3 regions of the Oceanicaulis sp. LC35 genome follow, and region 2 is predicted to be linked to each of the others. Evidence: predicted binding sites of a transcription regulator. Region 2 holds the regulator's gene; each other region holds the start of a gene.

Region 1 (5,497 bases), 730 kb from region 2:
CAGCGTCATCAGGCCCGAATTGGTGCAGATGTTCGAGGTGGCCTTGTCGCGGCGGATATGCTGCTCGCGCGTCGACAGCGTCAGCACATAGCCGCGGCGGCCGTCCGCATCCACGGTCTCACCGGCCAGACGGCCCGGCAGGTTGCGGATGAAGTTGCGGTCATTGCGGCAAGCAAACAGACCCACATGCGGGCCGCCGAATTGCAGGCCGACGCCGATGGACTGGCCTTCGCCCACCACGATGTCCGCGCCCATGGCGCCCGGGGTCTTCATCAGGCCCAGCGACACCGCTTCGGTGAACACCGCGATCAGGAGCGCGCCCTTTTCATGGGCGGCCTTGGCGATGGGTTCCAGATCATGGACCTGACCGAACACGTCCGGATTCTGCACGACCACGCACGCCACATCGTCGCTAATACGCGACGCGATATCGTCAAGACCGCCCGGAACCGCCGGATCGTCCTTGATCTCGATGTCCATGTATTTGGCGAGCGTGTGGGTCGCAGCCGCGTAATGAGGGTGCAGATTGCCGCTCAGGATCGCCTTCTTGCGCTTGGTGATCCGGCAGGCCATCAGCACGGCTTCGCCGCAGGCGGTCGAGCCGTCATACATGGAAGCGTTCGCCACTTCCATGCCGGTCAGGAGCGCAACCTGGGTCTGAAACTCAAAGAGGGTCTGCAGCGTGCCCTGGCTGATTTCCGGCTGGTACGGCGTGTAGCTGGTCAGATATTCTGAACGCTGGATCAGATGATCCACGCTGGAGGGAATGTGGTGCTTGTACGCGCCCGCGCCCACGAAGAACGGCGCTTCGGAAGCGGCGATGTTCTTGCGCGACATCTGCGTCAGAAGGCGCTCGACCTCCATCTCGCTCTTGTGGCGCGGCAGGTCCACCGGCCCGTCCAGACGCGCCTTTTCCGGCACGTCTTCAAACAGGGCGTCGACAGAATCCACACCGATCTTCTCGAGCATCTCGGCCCGGTCGGCGTCGGTCAGCGGGAGATAGCGCATGGGCGATCCACCTTCCTTCAATAAGCAGGGCAGGCGGCCCCGTTGGGCCGCCGGTCTTGTCGCTGCATCTAGATCGACGCCGTCAGGCGTCGAGACTTACTTGGTGTGCTCGGCGTAGGCCGCGTCGTCCATCATGGCGTCAAGCTGGGATTTGTCAGACAGCTTGATCTTGACGAACCAGCCCTCGGCTTCCGGCGCTTCGTTTACGGTCGCCGGCGCATCTTCCAGACTGGAGTTGACGGCGATGATCTCGCCCGACACCGGCGCATAGACTTCAGAGGCGGCCTTCACGCTTTCCACCACAGCCAGCTCGTCGCCCTTGGCGACAGTCTTGCCGACTTCAGGCAGTTCCACGAACACCACATCGCCCAGCTGTTCAGCGGCGTAGGCGGTGATGCCCACAACGCCCTCTTCGCCGTCGACGCGGATCCATTCATGATCTTCGGTAAAACGGGTGGTCATCTTCTGTCTCCTCCAGAAACGGTAAGCGCGGGATCAACCGCGATAAAAACGATGCGGCGCGAAGGGCGTCTTCACCACTTCAGCCGGGCGCGCCTTGCCGCGCACCATCAAATCAATCTCGGTCCCTGGCGTCGCCAGATCGGTGCGCACATAGCCCATGGCGATCGGAGCGCCGACGGTGGGGCCAAAGCCGCCCGAGGTCACAACGCCCACAACCTCGCCATTGACGGCGATCTCCGTGCCCTCACGGGCAGGGGCGCGGTCTTTCAGGGCTATGCCAACGCGCTTTTTGGCCGGCTTGTCGGCAATGTCCTTGAGGATGCGGTCCGCACCGGGGAAGTCGGCGCGCTCGCGACGCGATTTCGCCACCGCCCAGGTCAGGGCCGCCTCGATCGGGCTGGTGGTCTCGTCCATGTCATGGCCATACAGGCACAGGCCCGCTTCCAGACGCAGGGAATCGCGTGCGCCGAGACCGATGGGTTTGACGCGCGCATCAGACAGAAGCTTGCGCGCAAAGTCGCTGGCATGCTCGTTGGCGACGGAGATCTCAAACCCGTCCTCGCCGGTATAGCCCGAGCGCGAAATCATCAGGCGCAGGCCATCAATCTCGAACCAGCCCGCCTGCATGAAGACCATCTTGGCGGCTTCGGGGCAGATATCCGCCATCACCGCGCCCGCCTGCGGGCCTTGCAGCGCCAGAAGCGCGCGACCATCCAGCTCGACAAGTTCAGCAACGCCCTTGGTCGCTTCGAGGATGTAATCAAAGTCAGAGCGCTTGCAGGCGGCGTTCACCACCAGGAACAGGCCTTCAGCATCGGGGCGGGAGACCATCAGATCGTCCTTGATGCCGCCTTCGGAATTGAGAAGCAGGGTGTATTTCTGTTCGCCCGGCTGCAGCGCCGCGAGATCCGCCGTGATCAGCTTTTCCAGTGCGCTCTCATCACCAATCAGCCGCGCCTGGCCCATATGGGAGACGTCAAACAGGCCCGCCGCTTCACGGGTATGGTTATGTTCGCCCATGACGCCGTCATACTGGACGGGCATTTCATAGCCGGCGAACGGGACCATCTTGGCCCCCAGCTCGATGTGGAGATCGTAAAGCGGCGTGCGTTTGAGCGTTTCGGTCATGTCTGGCCTCAGCATGCGGGTTTGCGAGCGTCGCGCGGCTCATGCCGGCTCCGATTCGCCCCCGCTGTCTTGAAGACCTGAGAGATTCCCGCGTGACGCCAGCCAGGGAGAGGCGCGCCCGCATTGCTCCTTCGGTGGGGCGCTGAAACTCAGCACCCGCTTTCCAGCGTTAGGTCTTAGGCTTGCGGTCCTTTAGCCTGAGCGTTTCCGGGGCGGTTGCGCCTTCGGCGCCGGCGTCTTCGGCCGGTCTCTCCCGCAAGTGACCTGTATCCATGCCCGCAACAGCGCGCCTCCCGGCGGGTCTGCAGCGACGCGCAAACCTAGCGTTTGCGCGGTATGAGTCAATCGCGATTGGGCGCTGCAGCATGGCTGTCGCGCACGTCCCCTCACCCACTGCCAGCTGGCGGCGCGCCACCCTATTCGGTTGTTGGCGGGGTCAGCATGATGCAGGCCTGCAAGGCCTCCTGCATGAGCTGGGGAATAGCGAGCTGTTCCTCTTCGGGCAGGGCTTCGAACTCGGACATGACCCTGTCGCGCACGACTTCCCAGTCCTGGATTTCGCCCCGTCCCTCGATGCTGGCCTGAGACCCCAGCGCCATCAGACGGAAACCCTCCGGGCTCACCGCCTCGCGCATGTCATCGGAAAAGCACTGACAGAACGCTTCATAGCTCGCCGGGGCTTGCGCCGGATTGCGATCAGTCTGCTGGATGCGGCACGCCTGCTGCAACCAGATTCCATACTGGCGCTCATCGGCCTCGTACGGCCGCTCATCGGCCAGCGCCAGACCCAGCGCCAAAGTGATCAGCATGTCCGTCTCCGTCAGTCGTTGGTCGCCGGGCCCAGAGTCACGCATTGCTGCAGGCTGGACTGAAGGCGTGCGGGAATTTCGCTCTGTTCCTGCTGCGGCAGGGCGGCGTATTCGGCAAAGGCGGTATCACGCGCCGCCTCCCAGTCCGGGATGTCCGCCCGGTCCTGGGCGTGCCCCTGCAGGCTTAGCGCCATGACGCGAAACGCGTCGTCCGAGGAGGACGCGTTCAGGCTGTCGGCGACACAGGCGCAAAACGCCTCAAATTCGGCCGGCTCATGCCCGTCGCGGCGGTCCGCCTGCTGCAAGCGGCAGCCCTGCTGAAGCCAGGCCGAGTATTGCTGCTCGTCCGCTTCAAACGGCCGGTCGTCCGTCAGCGCCAGGGCCAGAATCAGTGTGATGAACATGAGCGTCTCCCTTAAGTGGCGACACTCTAGTGCAGACATCGCCTCTCGCCCTCCCCTGAATAAGGGGGGCGAGAGGCGACAGAGTCTACATACGCTCGGGCACGTCAATCCCGATCAGGCCCAGCACGATTTCAAGCTGGCCAAGCGTGGTCTGCGCCAGACGCAGACGGGAGGCGCGAATGGCCTCGTCTTTCTCGGGCAGGATCGGACAGGCGGCGTAAAAGCCCGAGAACGCCTGCGCCAGACCATAAGCGTGCTCGCACAAGACGTTCGGCGCGCGATCGCGCTCAGCCCGGCTCAGCGCACCTTCAAAGGCGTCCAGACGCCGGATCAGCGCGGCTTCGGCCTTGTCGGAAATCGTCACAGCACCCGGCGCGATGCCTTGCTCGCCAGCCTTCTTCAGCAGCGATTTGATGCGTACGGCCTGATACTGCAGATACGGACCGGTCTTGCCCTCAAAGCTGACAAAACGATCCAGATCGAAGATGTAGTTCGTGGTCCGCACATTCTGCAGGTCCGAGAACTTGATCGCTGCATTCGCCACGGCGCGCGCCACGGTCTCGAACTCTTCAGGCGACAATTCGCTGCCCAGCCCGGCTTCGTTCAGACGCGCCCGCGCCCGCTCACGCGCCTCATTGATGAGGTCGGCCAGACGGAAGGTGCCGCCAGCGCGGGTGCGCAGGCGTTTGCCATCGGTCCCGTTGACCGTCCCGAACTTCACGTGCTCTAGCGCGTCTTCTTGCGCGAGGCCCGCCTTGTAGGCGGCGCGGAACACCTGTTCGAAATGGTCAGACTGCCCCAGATCGACCACATAAAGGGTCAGCTCGGGGTCCTGCTGGCGCTTGCGATCCAGGATCGTCGCCAGATCGGTCGTGGCGTAGAGCGCGGAGCCCTGGCTTGAGACCAGGATCAACGGCGCGAGTTCTTTCTTGTCGTCCTCACGGGCGACGCGGACGATCCAGGCGCCTTCGCTCTCCTCGGCAACGCCGCGATCCTTGAAGTCCTGGACCAGCTCGGGGATCAGGTCATTGACGTCGCTTTCGCCCTTCCACAGGTCGAAATGCACGCCCAGCGCACTGAAATCCTCTTTCAACGCCGCAATCGAGACATTGATGAAATGGCGCAGAAGGGCGCGATAGCCCGGACGCCCGGACTGCAGCTCGGCCGTCGCCTTGCGCGAACGCGCATTGCGCTCAGGGTCTTCCTTGGCCTTTGCGGAGGCCTGCGGGTACAGCCGCGCCAGATCCTCGATCGTCACCGGCGGCTCATCCGGATAGGGCCCGGTGAAACCGGCGTCGTAATAGACCAGATCGGGCTGCTCATCCTGCAGCTCGGTGACGAGATGGCCCATCTGAAGGCCCCAATCGCCGAGGTGGATGTCAGAGGTCACGTCATGGCCGCGGAAGCGCATCAGGCGCTGCAGGCTGTCGCCAATCACCGACGAGCGCAGATGGCCCACATGCATGGGCTTGGCGACGTTCGGGCCGCCGAAATCGATCATCAGACGCTTGGGTTCATCGCTCTTGCGGCCGCCCACGCGCGCATCTTCCGCCAGTCCATTGGCGCGGATCGCATAGACTGTGCTGGCCGGGGTGATGTTCAGAAAACCGGGACCGGCGATCTCCACCTCAAGCTCCGGATGAAGCTCTGAAAGCTTGGCTTTCACATCCTCGGCCACGGCGCGCG
Region 2 (5,497 bases):
GCATGAAACCGGCGGCCAGAGCCGAGCCCAGGTGCGGCGCATATGAAGCAGTTCGCATCATCAAAGCGTATTTACAGCGAGTCGCGGTTGGCGGCGCGCACGGGCTTGCTTAAGTTCCACAGCTCATTTTCACAGATGCTGCGAGCCGCCCATGCTGTTGATCATCGACAATTATGACAGCTTCACCTTCAACCTGGTCCATTACGTCCAGGAGCTGGGGGCCCCGACGCGCGTCATCCGCAATGACGCCATGAGCGCCGCCGACGCGCTGGCGCTGGACCCCAAGGGCATTCTGATCAGTCCGGGCCCGTGCGATCCGGACCGGGCCGGCATCTGTCTTGAGCTGATCGAAACCGCGCCCCACGATCTGCCGATCTTTGGCGTCTGTCTGGGCTTTCAGTCCATTGGTCAGGTGTTCGGCGGCAAGGTGGTTCAGGCCAAAGCCATCATGCATGGCAAAACCAGTCCTATCGAGCATGACGGGACCGGCGTATTCGAGGGCCTGCCCTCGCCCTATAACGCCACACGCTATCACTCTCTCGCGGTCGATCTGCCGGACGGCACTGACCTGGTCGCTAACGCCCATACCGCCGACGGTGAGATCATGGGTCTGATGCACAAGACCCGCCCCATTCACGGCGTGCAGTTCCACCCCGAATCCATTGCCTCCGAGCATGGTCATGCGCTTATCGGCAATTTCCTGCGCCTCGCAGGGATGACTGTGGAACAAGCTGCATGAGCCGCATGCGCCCCGCCATTCAGGCCCTGGCGCAGGGTCAGGAGCCGGATGCCGCCGCCCTTGAGGCGGCGTTTGACGCCCTTATGGATGGCCAGGCGGACCCGGTCGAGGTTGGCGGCTTTCTGCTGGCCCTCACCGCGCTGGGCGAAAGCCCGCAAGCGCTGATGATCGGCGCCAAGGCCATGCGCGCCCGGATGACGCCTGTTGCCGCCCCCGCCACTGCCATAGACACATGCGGGACCGGCGGGGATGCCCGCGGCACCTGGAATATCTCCACCGCTGCGGCTCTGGTCGCTGCAGGCGCAGGCGCTGTCGTCGCAAAACATGGCAACAAGGCCGCCTCCTCCAAGTCAGGATCCGCCGAAGTGCTTGAAAGCCTCGGCGTGAACCTCTTCGCCTCACCGACTCAGGTGGAAGCGGCTCTGTCCCAAGCGCGCGTGGGTTTTCTCTTCGCACAAGCCCATCACGGCGCCGTGCGCCATGTGGGACCGGCACGAAAAATTCTGGGCGTGCGGACCATCTTCAATCTTCTGGGGCCGCTCTCAAACCCGGCTGGCGCGAAGCGTCAGCTTCTGGGCGTGTTTGATCGCAAATGGCTCCTTCCCATGGCCGAGGCCCTGCGGGGTCTTGGCGCTGAAGCGGCGATGATTGTGCATGGCGAAGACGGGCTGGATGAAATCACCACCACGGGCGTCAGCCATGTGGCCGAGCTCTTCCCTGATGGAACGATCCGCGAATACCAGATCACGCCCGAAGACGCCGGTCTGCCCCGCGCAGGTCTCGACGATCTCAAGGGCGGAGAACCTGAAGAGAACGCCGAGGCGATCCGCGATCTTCTGAAAGGCGCCACAGGCCCCTATCGCGATATCGTGCTGTTTAACGCCGCTGCGGCGCTCAAACTCGCCGGTCTCTCTGATGATCTGAAATCGGGTGCAGCGCTTGCCGCCAGCGCCCTTGATGAGGGCCGCGCGCAAGCGGCGCTCGACGCCCTTGTTCGCGCCAGCAACGCCTGAACCAATTTGACGAGACCGCAATGAGCGATGTTCTGACCCGTATCGAAGCCTATAAGCGCGCTGACGTCGCCGAGCGCAAAGCCCGCCTATCCTATGAGGCGGTGTGCGAGCGGGCGCAGGATGCGAGCCCTGTTCGCGGTTTCAAGGCGGCATTGGAGCGCGATGCCGCCGCGAACGGTCTGGGCCTGATTGCCGAAGTAAAGAAAGCCAGCCCCTCCAAGGGCCTGATCCGCGCGGACTTCAATCCGCCCATCCTCGCCAAAGCCTATGAAGACGGCGGCGCGAGCTGCCTGTCCGTTCTGACCGATGAGCCCAGTTTTCAGGGCCATGACGACTATCTGGTCGCCGCACGCGCTGCAGTGGACCTGCCCGTCCTGCGCAAGGATTTTCTCTATGATCCCTGGCAAGTCGCCGAATCACGCGCGCTCGGCGCGGACTGTATTCTGGTGATTCTGGCGAGCGTGGATGATTCCCTCGCCGCCGCCCTGATCGAAGAAGCCTTCAAATGGGGCATGGATGCCTTGGTCGAAGTGCATGACGCAGAGGAAATGAAGCGCGCCCTCGCCCTGCCCAGCCCGCTCGTTGGTGTGAACAATCGCAATCTGCGCACGTTTGAGACGAGCCTTGAAACCTTTGAAACCCTTGCCCCTATGGTGGGTGAAGACCGTGTTCTGGTGGCCGAAAGCGGCATTTTCACCCGTGACGACGCCGTGCGTTTGCAACAGGCTGGGGCCAAGGCGTTGCTGGTGGGTGAAAGCCTGATGCGCCAGGACGATGTGACAGCGGCGACGCGCGCCCTGATTGGTCGGGCATAACACCGGGCCTTCACTTGACGTTAAGACGGAACATGCATAGAACACCCTTATAGAGTTTCTATTTTGTTCCAAGAGGCGATCATGCTGACCAAAAAGCAGCACGAGCTTTTGCTCTACATCAACAAACGTCTGTCCGAAGACGGCGTGTCGCCTTCCTTTGACGAAATGAAAGAGGCGCTCAATCTCGCTTCCAAATCCGGCGTTCACCGTCTGGTCTCGGCTCTGGAAGAGCGCGGCTTCATCCGCCGCCTCGCCCACCGCGCCCGCGCTCTGGAAGTGCTCAAGCTGCCCTCTGGCGGCGCGAGCGCCCAGTCCACGCCTGCCAAGACCAATGTCGTCAGCGCCGATTTCGGCTCCGCCACCTCTGATGAGCGCACCCATGGCGTGGAAGTGCCGGTCCTTGGCCGGATCGCCGCCGGTGTGCCGATCGAGGCGATCCAGCACGAAACCGACCGCCTGCCCGTCCCGGCGGACATGATTTCAGGCGGCGAACACTTCGCCCTCGAAGTCCACGGCGACTCCATGATTGAGGCCGGCATCCTTGATGGCGACCTTGTGATCATCAAGCGCGGCGACACGGCCAATACCGGCGACATCGTCGTGGCGCTTGTTCATGACGAGGAAGCCACGCTGAAAAAGCTGCGCAAGAAAGGCGGCTCCATCGCCCTTGAAGCGGCGAACCCGGCCTATGAGACCCGGATTTTCGGCCCGAACGAGGTGAAGGTTCAGGGTCGCCTTGTGGGACTTATCCGTCGCTATCACTAGGCGATCTGCTTTCGGGGCAGTAGTCTGGCGCACCCTTCTGAGGACGCCAGCTCATGACCGACGCCACCCCGCTCAGCTTTGACCTCTACTGGTCTTTCCGCAGCCCCTACAGCTATATCGCCGCCCAGCGATTTTTAGAGCTGCGTCAGCACTACGCCTTCAATGTGAATGTGCGCATCGTGCGCCCGCTGGCGGTTCGAAGCCCTGAATTCTTTGAAGAGCGGGATCCACGCTGGATCCATTATGTAATCGTGGATGTAGCGCGCGAGGCGGAACGACTGGGCTTGCCCATTTCCGCCCCCTCGCCTGACCCGATCGTACAGGACATCCATACGCTCAAGATCGCCCCGGAACAGCCGCGGATCGCCTATCTCAACCAGCTGGGCGTTCTGGCCTGCGAGGACGGCGACGGCCTGGCCTATATCGCCCACGCCAGCCGCCGCATCTGGGGCGGAAGCGCTGCAGGACATGACACGCCCTGGACCGAGGATGGCGCACTGGATGACGCGGCCCGCGCCGCCGGGCTCGATCCGGACACGCTGAACACGCAATCAGATGCCCAATCAGACCGTATTGATAGTCAAATCATCGAGAACGAAGCCAATCAGGACGCCGCCGGCCATTGGGGCGTGCCCCTAATGGTCTTTCAGGGCGAGCCCTTCTTCGGTCAGGACCGGATCGACGCCCTGCTCTGGCGCATGCAGCAACGCGGCCTGAAAGCGCTCTAGTCCGCTCAGGAACCGGAAGCGCCGCCCCACAAGCGATTGCGGCGCGCCGCTTGCGCGCTGCGCATGCGGATGACCTGCCCGTCATGGACCCAGAACTCCAGTCCGCCCAGCTCTTCCCGAGCGACAGTATCGAGAATCAGCGCCGCGCAACGACGTTTGCGCCAGGCGGAAACCTCCCCGTCAAAAACGATGAGGTCCGCCTCATGGCAATCATCTTCCAGCGCTTCGGCGGAGGCTGTCACGGCCAGCAACAAACCGTCTGAAGTTCGCCCCGTGCAGCCCAGACTGTCACAGCTCAGGGCGGCGCGATCCGGGCTGTCGCTGACGCCGGCCCGCTGCAGAAAGACCCGGGCATCGAACCGTCCGCGACGGCGATCTGTAACCGTGTAGCCCTCCGCGCCCTCAAAGCGAGCCAGCACCACCCCGCCATCGGTGATCATCATCTGGGGCGGGGTCTGGACCATGAACAGCGTCATCGCCGCCATGATCAGCAGCCCCCCGGTCACCCGCATCCATCCCAGCCCGATCACCAGACACGCAAAGCCCAGTCCGTAGAGCGCCACCAGCGCCGGGTCCGCCGCATTCGCCCCCACAACAGCGCCCTCCATGGTGGACGCCCAGTACGCCACATCCAGAACCCGGCGCAGCCCCTGGTCCATAATCCACAGAAAGGGCCGCTCCATCCCCACGACAGAGAAGATGAGCGCCGCGCCGCCCGCCGGCATGACCCAGAACGTAAAAAGCGGCATAGCGAGGAGGTTGGCGATAAGGCCATAGGCGGCCATGCGCTGGAAATGAAAGATCGCGAACGCCCCCGTCGCCGCCCCGGCAATGAGCGAGGTGGCGCTGAGCCCGGCCAGCGCATCCTTGAGCTTTCCAAACACGGATGACGACAGACCGGATTCAGGTCGCCAACGCTTATAGGCGTCAAAGCTGGCGATCAGGGCCGCAACAGCGGAGAAGCTCATCTGGAAACCGGGCTCAATGACGCTTTCAGGCGCAATGAGCAGGATCAGGATCGCCGCCAGCGCCAGTGAGCGCATGGAAAAAGCCTGACGGTCAAACAACACGCCCACCAGAACGACGAAGGCCATGATGTAGGCCCGCTGGGTGGAAACCGCCGCCCCGGAGATGATCAAATAGAGGCTGGCGGCGATCAGTGCGCCTAGAGCAGCCGGCTTGCGCGGGTCATGCGCGCGCGCCCAAGGCTCCCACATCGCAAACACCAGACGGATCAGCCAGTACGCCCCGCCCGCAAAAAGCGCCATGTGAAGGCCGGATATCGCCAGAATGTGCCCAAGCCCTGACAGACGTAACGCCTCGGCGTCCTCGGTGCTGACGCGGGCGCGTTCCCCGGTCAGCAAGGCGGCGGCGACAGCTCCGGTCCGCGTCCCGGTTTGAGATTGCAACCGCTCAGACAAACGCCAGCGAAAGCCC
Region 3 (5,497 bases), 1.5 Mb from region 2:
GCGCTTTGCGGGCATCGCCTCAGCCGGTGTCGAGCGCCTGTCGCTCGGGGTTCAGGCGCTCGATGATGACAGCCTCAAGCGGCTCGGGCGCGATCATGACGCCCGCACGGGGCTTGCGGCGCTCGAGAAAGCGCAAGCCTTGTTCAGGCGCGTCTCACTCGATCTCATCTACGCACGCGAGACCCAAACGCCCGAAAGCTGGCGCCGCGAGCTGGAAACCGCGCTCGGCTTCGGAACCGGGCACATGTCGCTCTATCAGCTGACCATCGAGCCGGGCACGGCGTTCGAGCGCAAGCTCAAGCGTGGCGCGCTCACCCCGCCTCCCGATGACGCGGCGGCGGACATGTACGCCCTGACACAAGAGGTGTGCGCCAGCGCGGGTCTTCCCTCTTACGAAATTTCCAACCACGCCCGCAGCGAAGCGGACCAGTCGGTGCATAACCGTTTGTACTGGGAGGGCGAGGACTGGATCGGCATCGGTCCCGGCGCCCATTCACGCGTCGGCGCGTTTGCAAAAGACGGACGCGCCGGCGGCGCTGCCCACCGTCGTCCGGAACTCTATATAGAGGGCGTCAAATCCGGGGATGGGCATGAGCGCGAAAGGCTCGACGCAGACGCCGAATTCATCGAACGCCTGTTGATGGGCATACGTCTGACCGAGGCCGGGCTGGATGTGGAGCGCCTTGCCGCCCTGACCGGACTGCGCCCGGATGCAGACGGTCTCGCCCGCATGCGCGCGCAGGAACTGGTCCTCGCGCGCGGATCAACGCTGGTGCTGACCGAACGGGGCCGCGCCTTCGCTGATCATGTGGCGGAAACGCTGATCCCGGACTTTGACGCCTAGAACGCCGGTTCGTTCACCGGGGCGCCAAGGTCAACATCATCACCCAGCTCAGGCGGGCCAAAGCGCTGCGGCGCCGGGTCGAGCACGCGGAAGCCGCCGCCCCGGATGGTGTAGACCGCCAGTCCGCGCTCGATCGTGCCGTCCGCGCGGAACCGGAACAGACCGTCGACGCCCATGAAGCCGTCCGGCGCGCCCAGACGATCCGGACCATAGCCGCCATCCGCCAGAAGGGCCGCCAGCGACGCCGCATCATAGCCCAGACCGGCAAGACGGGACGGCTCGGCGCCATAATAGCGCGCATACACCTCTTCAAACCGGCTGCGGGCTTCAGGATCAGGACCGGCGAACCATCCATTGGACAAAGCTGGTTCACGCACCAGCGAATTGTCGAGCCATTGGCCCGTGCCGATGAACTTCACCAGCAGCGGATCGATATCCTGATAAAGCAGAACCGGGGCCAGCATCCGCAGCTGATCGCCGCCTTCAGGGAGCAGCACCACCTGGAAGGGCGAACCGGGCGACGGGGTCCAGTTGGCGCCGCTCATGGTCGCAGCCTGGGCCGGATCAAGCTCTTCGACGCCATAGGAGGCCAGTCGCGCCGCCGCTTCGGTCATCGCCGACACGCCGCCATCATAGAACTGGCTGGTCACCAGACCCGTATTAAAGGTGCGATCGACCTGATAGGGCTCGGCGCCCTCACCGGCCGATTGCCAGACGCTGACGCTTTCAGACATCGGGAACTCGCCCAGCATGTCCTCGATCGTCTGGGCGTAGGCGGCCTGGGTGACCTGGCCATAGGCGCTGGCCGGACCGATAAAGGCGAAGCGGGTCGCACCCATCGCGCCCACATATTCGGTCACCCGCCGCACTTCCTCATCCGGCGGGAAGCTCAGCTGATAAACGCCCTCACCCGCGACCGCGCTCGACGAGGACAGGCTGAGCAGGGGGATGCCGGCGTCACGCGCCACATCGCCCGCCGCGGCGACGGCTTGCTGAAAGAGCGGGCCGATAATCAGCTCGGCGCCATCGGAGATCGCGGATTCTGCAGCGCGGCGCGCGGTTTCAGGCGTCCCGCCCGTATCCTTGGGCAAGAGCACCAGATTGGAGCCTGCGCGTTCGAACACGGCGAGCTCTGCGGCGCGCAGCAATTGGGCGGCCTCATTGCGGGCGGCGGCGGATGAGGCGCTGAACGGCAGAAGAAGCGCCACGCGCACCAGATCCGGCTCGCCTTCCAGAAAGGCCGGGGTGTAGCCACGATCGGCCAGTTCGACGGCCAGCGTCGCCGGTGCAGGCGGCGCGCCAACGACCGGACGGTCAGGCAATGTCTGGATCGGGGCGGAGGGCGTAGACGCGGTACAGGCGCTCAGCGCCATCGCGCCGCCCAGCGCCGCGATCCCGGCAAGGACTCGCGCCATGCCCGCTGCGGATGTAGTCTTTTCAACCATGACGGTCACCTTATCCCCCCGGCGAGCGCTGACGCGGCCCGCCCCTGTCGGTGCAGAAGCTAACCTTCGCCTGCTTCAGGGGCAAGCATGGGGACAGCGCAGGACCAGCCCGTGACACAGGCCCGCCGGCAAGCTGAACGTCTGGGTCGCCGGACTGAAACCCTGAGCGCGCTCTGGTTACGCCTGAAGGGCTGGAGAATCCTGGACGAACGGGCGCGGACGGGAGCTGGCGAACTGGACCTTGTGGCCCGGCGCGGCGGCGTGCTGGCCTTCATCGAGGTCAAGCGTCGCAAGACCAATGAGGCCGCCCGCTACGCCATCACGCCCCGACAGCAACACCGGCTGGTGCGCGCCGCCAGCCTCTGGCGAAGCCGACATGGCGCGCTGGCGCATCTGCAGCCGCGCTTTGATGTCATTGTCTGGAGCGAACGGGGATGGCCGCGTCATATTGAAGGCGCATTCAGCCTTGAGAGTCCCGATCTGGACGGTCTGATCTGACAGGCGGCGATGAGAGGCGGTAACGCCCTGTTTACCAAATTCTCACGCCCGCCCGTTACGCTCCGCCCGTGCCCGTTTCGCTGATGAAAGACCATGTGCCATGTCCGTGTTCCGCCTCGCGCTTGTGACGACCCTCGGCCTTGCCCTGACGAGCTGCGCTGCGTTCCAGCCCGGCCGGTCAGTCGGCCGACAGATTGATGACTTCAACGCCTCGGTGTCGCTCAAATCCTCCATGCTGCGCGCTGAGGGCTTTGCGCTCAACGGCGTGGATGTGGAGATCACCGAAGGCGTGGCGCTTTTGAGCGGAACCGCGCCGCGAGCGGAAGACCGGGTCTATGCCGAATGCCTCGCCTGGTCGGTGCAAAGCGTGCGCTCGGTGTCCAACCAGATCGATGTGGGCGGTCGTCGCGGCGTGGGCAACGCCGCGCGGGACGGCTGGATCACCCAGCAGATCCGGTCCCGGCTGGCGTCTGACAGCGCCATTCGCAGCCTCAATTTCAATATCGAGACCCATTCGGGCGTGGTCTATCTGCTCGGCTTCGCGCGCAGCGCGGCGGAAAGCGAACGCGCGGCGGCCCATGCCGCGCTCGTTGAGGGGGTGGAACGCGTGGTCGTCCTGACCCGTTCGCCCGATGAAGCGGTGGAACTGCCTGCGCGGGGCGCCCAACAGGCCGAGGCGTGTGATCTGGCGCCGGAAATTGCCGACTGACCGCGCCTGACATCTTAACATTCAAACGCATAGCGAACCTGAAAGCGTGCCGTTTACGCATAAATTCCCCTGTGGGTTGACGTAAATGCACCATGTATTCTATTAATGTTCTGGTTTTGATCAGTCCTGTTCCTGCGTTTGTGGATAACTCGCGTTAACCGTGTTCTGTGGCTGGTCGCGTTCATTGAATGAGGGCGCCATGGGCATTCGCACCTACTCCGCCGCCTTTGACGGCGCTCAGGCCCGACTGGTTGATGTTCAGGTTCAGATCGCGGGCGGCCTGCCCAATTTCATGATCGTCGGCCTGGCGGACAAGGCGGTGGCGGAAAGTCGCGAACGGGTGCGCGCCGCTTTCGCCGCGGTCGGTCTGTCCCTGCCCTCCAAGCGCCTGATCGTCAATCTGGCGCCCGCCGACCGCCCCAAGGAAGGCGCCCATTATGACCTGCCGATTGCGCTAGGCCTGATGGCGGCGATGGGCGTTCTGCCCACTGACATGCTGGCTGAACATCTGGTGATGGGGGAGTTGGGTCTGGATGGCGCGCTCGCACCCTCGCCCGGCGCCTTGCCCGCCGCCATGCTGGCCCAGGAACGTGATCTCGGTTTCATCTGTCCTGAAAGCTGCGGTCCCGAAGCGGCCTGGGCGGGCGGGGAATTGCCCATACTGGCGCCGGCCTCGCTCATCCAGCTGGTGAACCATTTCAAGGGGGGTCAGGTTCTGTCCCGACCCGCGCCCGGCGACCTGATCGAGGGCGGAGCCTGCAAGGACCTGCGTGATGTGCGGGGACAGGAAACCGCCAAACGGGCGCTGGAAGTCGCCGCGGCAGGCGGACACAACCTGCTGATGGTCGGCCCGCCCGGGGCGGGCAAATCCATGCTGGCGGCCCGTGCGCCGGGCCTGCTGCCGCCCCTCATGCCTCAGGAATTGCTCGAAGTGTCGATGGTGCAGTCTGTGGCGGGGCTTCTGGATCGCGGGCGCTTGTCGCGCAATCGCCCTTTCCGCGCGCCGCACCATTCCGCCTCCATGGCGGCCATGGTGGGCGGGGGGACTCGCATTCGCCCCGGTGAAGCGTCCCTGGCCCATCATGGCGTTCTGTTTCTGGATGAACTGCCCGAATTCCACCCCCAGGTGCTCGACAGTCTGCGTCAGCCGCTTGAAACCGGAGAAATCGCCGTGGCGCGCGCCAATGCCCGCGTCACCTTTCCGGCGCGCTTTCAGCTGATCGCCGCAATGAACCCCTGCCGGTGCGGTTGGGCGGGCGAGAACGGACAGGCCTGCGCCCGCGGCCCCAAATGCGCCCAGTCCTATCAGGCGCGGGTTTCCGGTCCGCTTCTGGACCGGATCGACCTTCAGATCGACATTCCGCCCGTCACCCCGGCCGATCTCGCCCTGCCGCCTGCGGCTGAAGGCACGGCCGAGGCGGCTGCACGCGTCGCCAGCGCGCGCGCCATCCAGATGGAGCGCGGCGCGCTCAACGCCCATCTCGCCGGGGAAGCCTTTGACCGCCATGCCAGCCCGGATGAACCGGGCCGCGCCCTCCTCTTGCGGGCCTGCGAAACACTGGGCCTGACCGCACGCGGCTATCATCGCATTTTACGGGTCGCCCGCACCCTGGCCGACCTTGACCAGTCTGAACAGGTGCGCCGCATTCATGTGGCCGAGGCGCTCAGCGCGCGCCGCGCCAGCAGTCAGGGTCAGGCCGTGTCGGTCCCGGCGGCCCTGAAACCGGGCCAAACCCTTTCGACGCTTCGTTAACGCGCGACGCGTAAACAGGGTTCATGGAGCGTGAATGGGATTCTGAGACCGAGCCGACAAGCTGCGCCCAACGCGCCCTCCTGGACGCGATGGCGGAGCTTGTGCTCGCACGCGATTCCTCAGGCCGGGTCACGGAAGTGAACGCCGCCTTCCTCAACGCCTTTGGCGGAGAGCGGCAGGACTGGATCGGCCGCTGGTTCGCCGTCGCGCCCGCCCCCAGCGTTACCGGCCAACCTCGCCGCTATGAC

What was found. Region 2 encodes LexA, which represses DNA repair genes until DNA is damaged. Its sites were predicted from a motif close to ATGTTCCNCTTGTGTTCC; they were not measured.
Region 1: the regulator LexA is predicted to act here: its motif matches at 2,772-2,789, upstream of gcvT (glycine cleavage system aminomethyltransferase GcvT).
Region 3: the regulator LexA is predicted to act here: its motif matches at 3,602-3,619, upstream of ACFELO_RS13860 (YifB family Mg chelatase-like AAA ATPase).

The regions. Positions count from the first base shown of each region.
Region 1 covers NZ_CP170485.1:2,128,789-2,134,285, forward strand. The annotation lists gene gcvPA (aminomethyl-transferring glycine dehydrogenase subunit GcvPA) at 1-1,008, opposite strand, end outside; gene gcvH (glycine cleavage system protein GcvH) at 1,105-1,470, opposite strand; gene gcvT (glycine cleavage system aminomethyltransferase GcvT) at 1,504-2,598, opposite strand; glycine riboswitch at 2,774-2,864, opposite strand; gene ACFELO_RS10235 (hypothetical protein) at 3,015-3,407, opposite strand; gene ACFELO_RS10240 (hypothetical protein) at 3,419-3,811, opposite strand; gene argS (arginine--tRNA ligase) at 3,897-5,497, opposite strand, start outside.
Region 2 covers NZ_CP170485.1:1,402,424-1,407,920, reverse strand. The annotation lists gene ACFELO_RS06645 (divergent polysaccharide deacetylase family protein) at 1-61, opposite strand, end outside; gene ACFELO_RS06640 (anthranilate synthase component II) at 152-739, shown strand; gene trpD (anthranilate phosphoribosyltransferase) at 736-1,752, shown strand; gene trpC (indole-3-glycerol phosphate synthase TrpC) at 1,773-2,567, shown strand; gene lexA (transcriptional repressor LexA) at 2,649-3,332, shown strand; gene ACFELO_RS06620 (2-hydroxychromene-2-carboxylate isomerase) at 3,386-4,060, shown strand; gene ACFELO_RS06615 (ComEC/Rec2 family competence protein) at 4,066-5,497, opposite strand, start outside.
Region 3 covers NZ_CP170485.1:2,925,214-2,930,710, forward strand. The annotation lists gene hemW (radical SAM family heme chaperone HemW) at 1-844, shown strand, start outside; gene ACFELO_RS13845 (penicillin-binding protein activator) at 841-2,289, opposite strand; gene ACFELO_RS13850 (YraN family protein) at 2,401-2,787, shown strand; gene ACFELO_RS13855 (BON domain-containing protein) at 2,888-3,496, shown strand; gene ACFELO_RS13860 (YifB family Mg chelatase-like AAA ATPase) at 3,696-5,249, shown strand; gene ACFELO_RS13865 (response regulator) at 5,273-5,497, shown strand, end outside.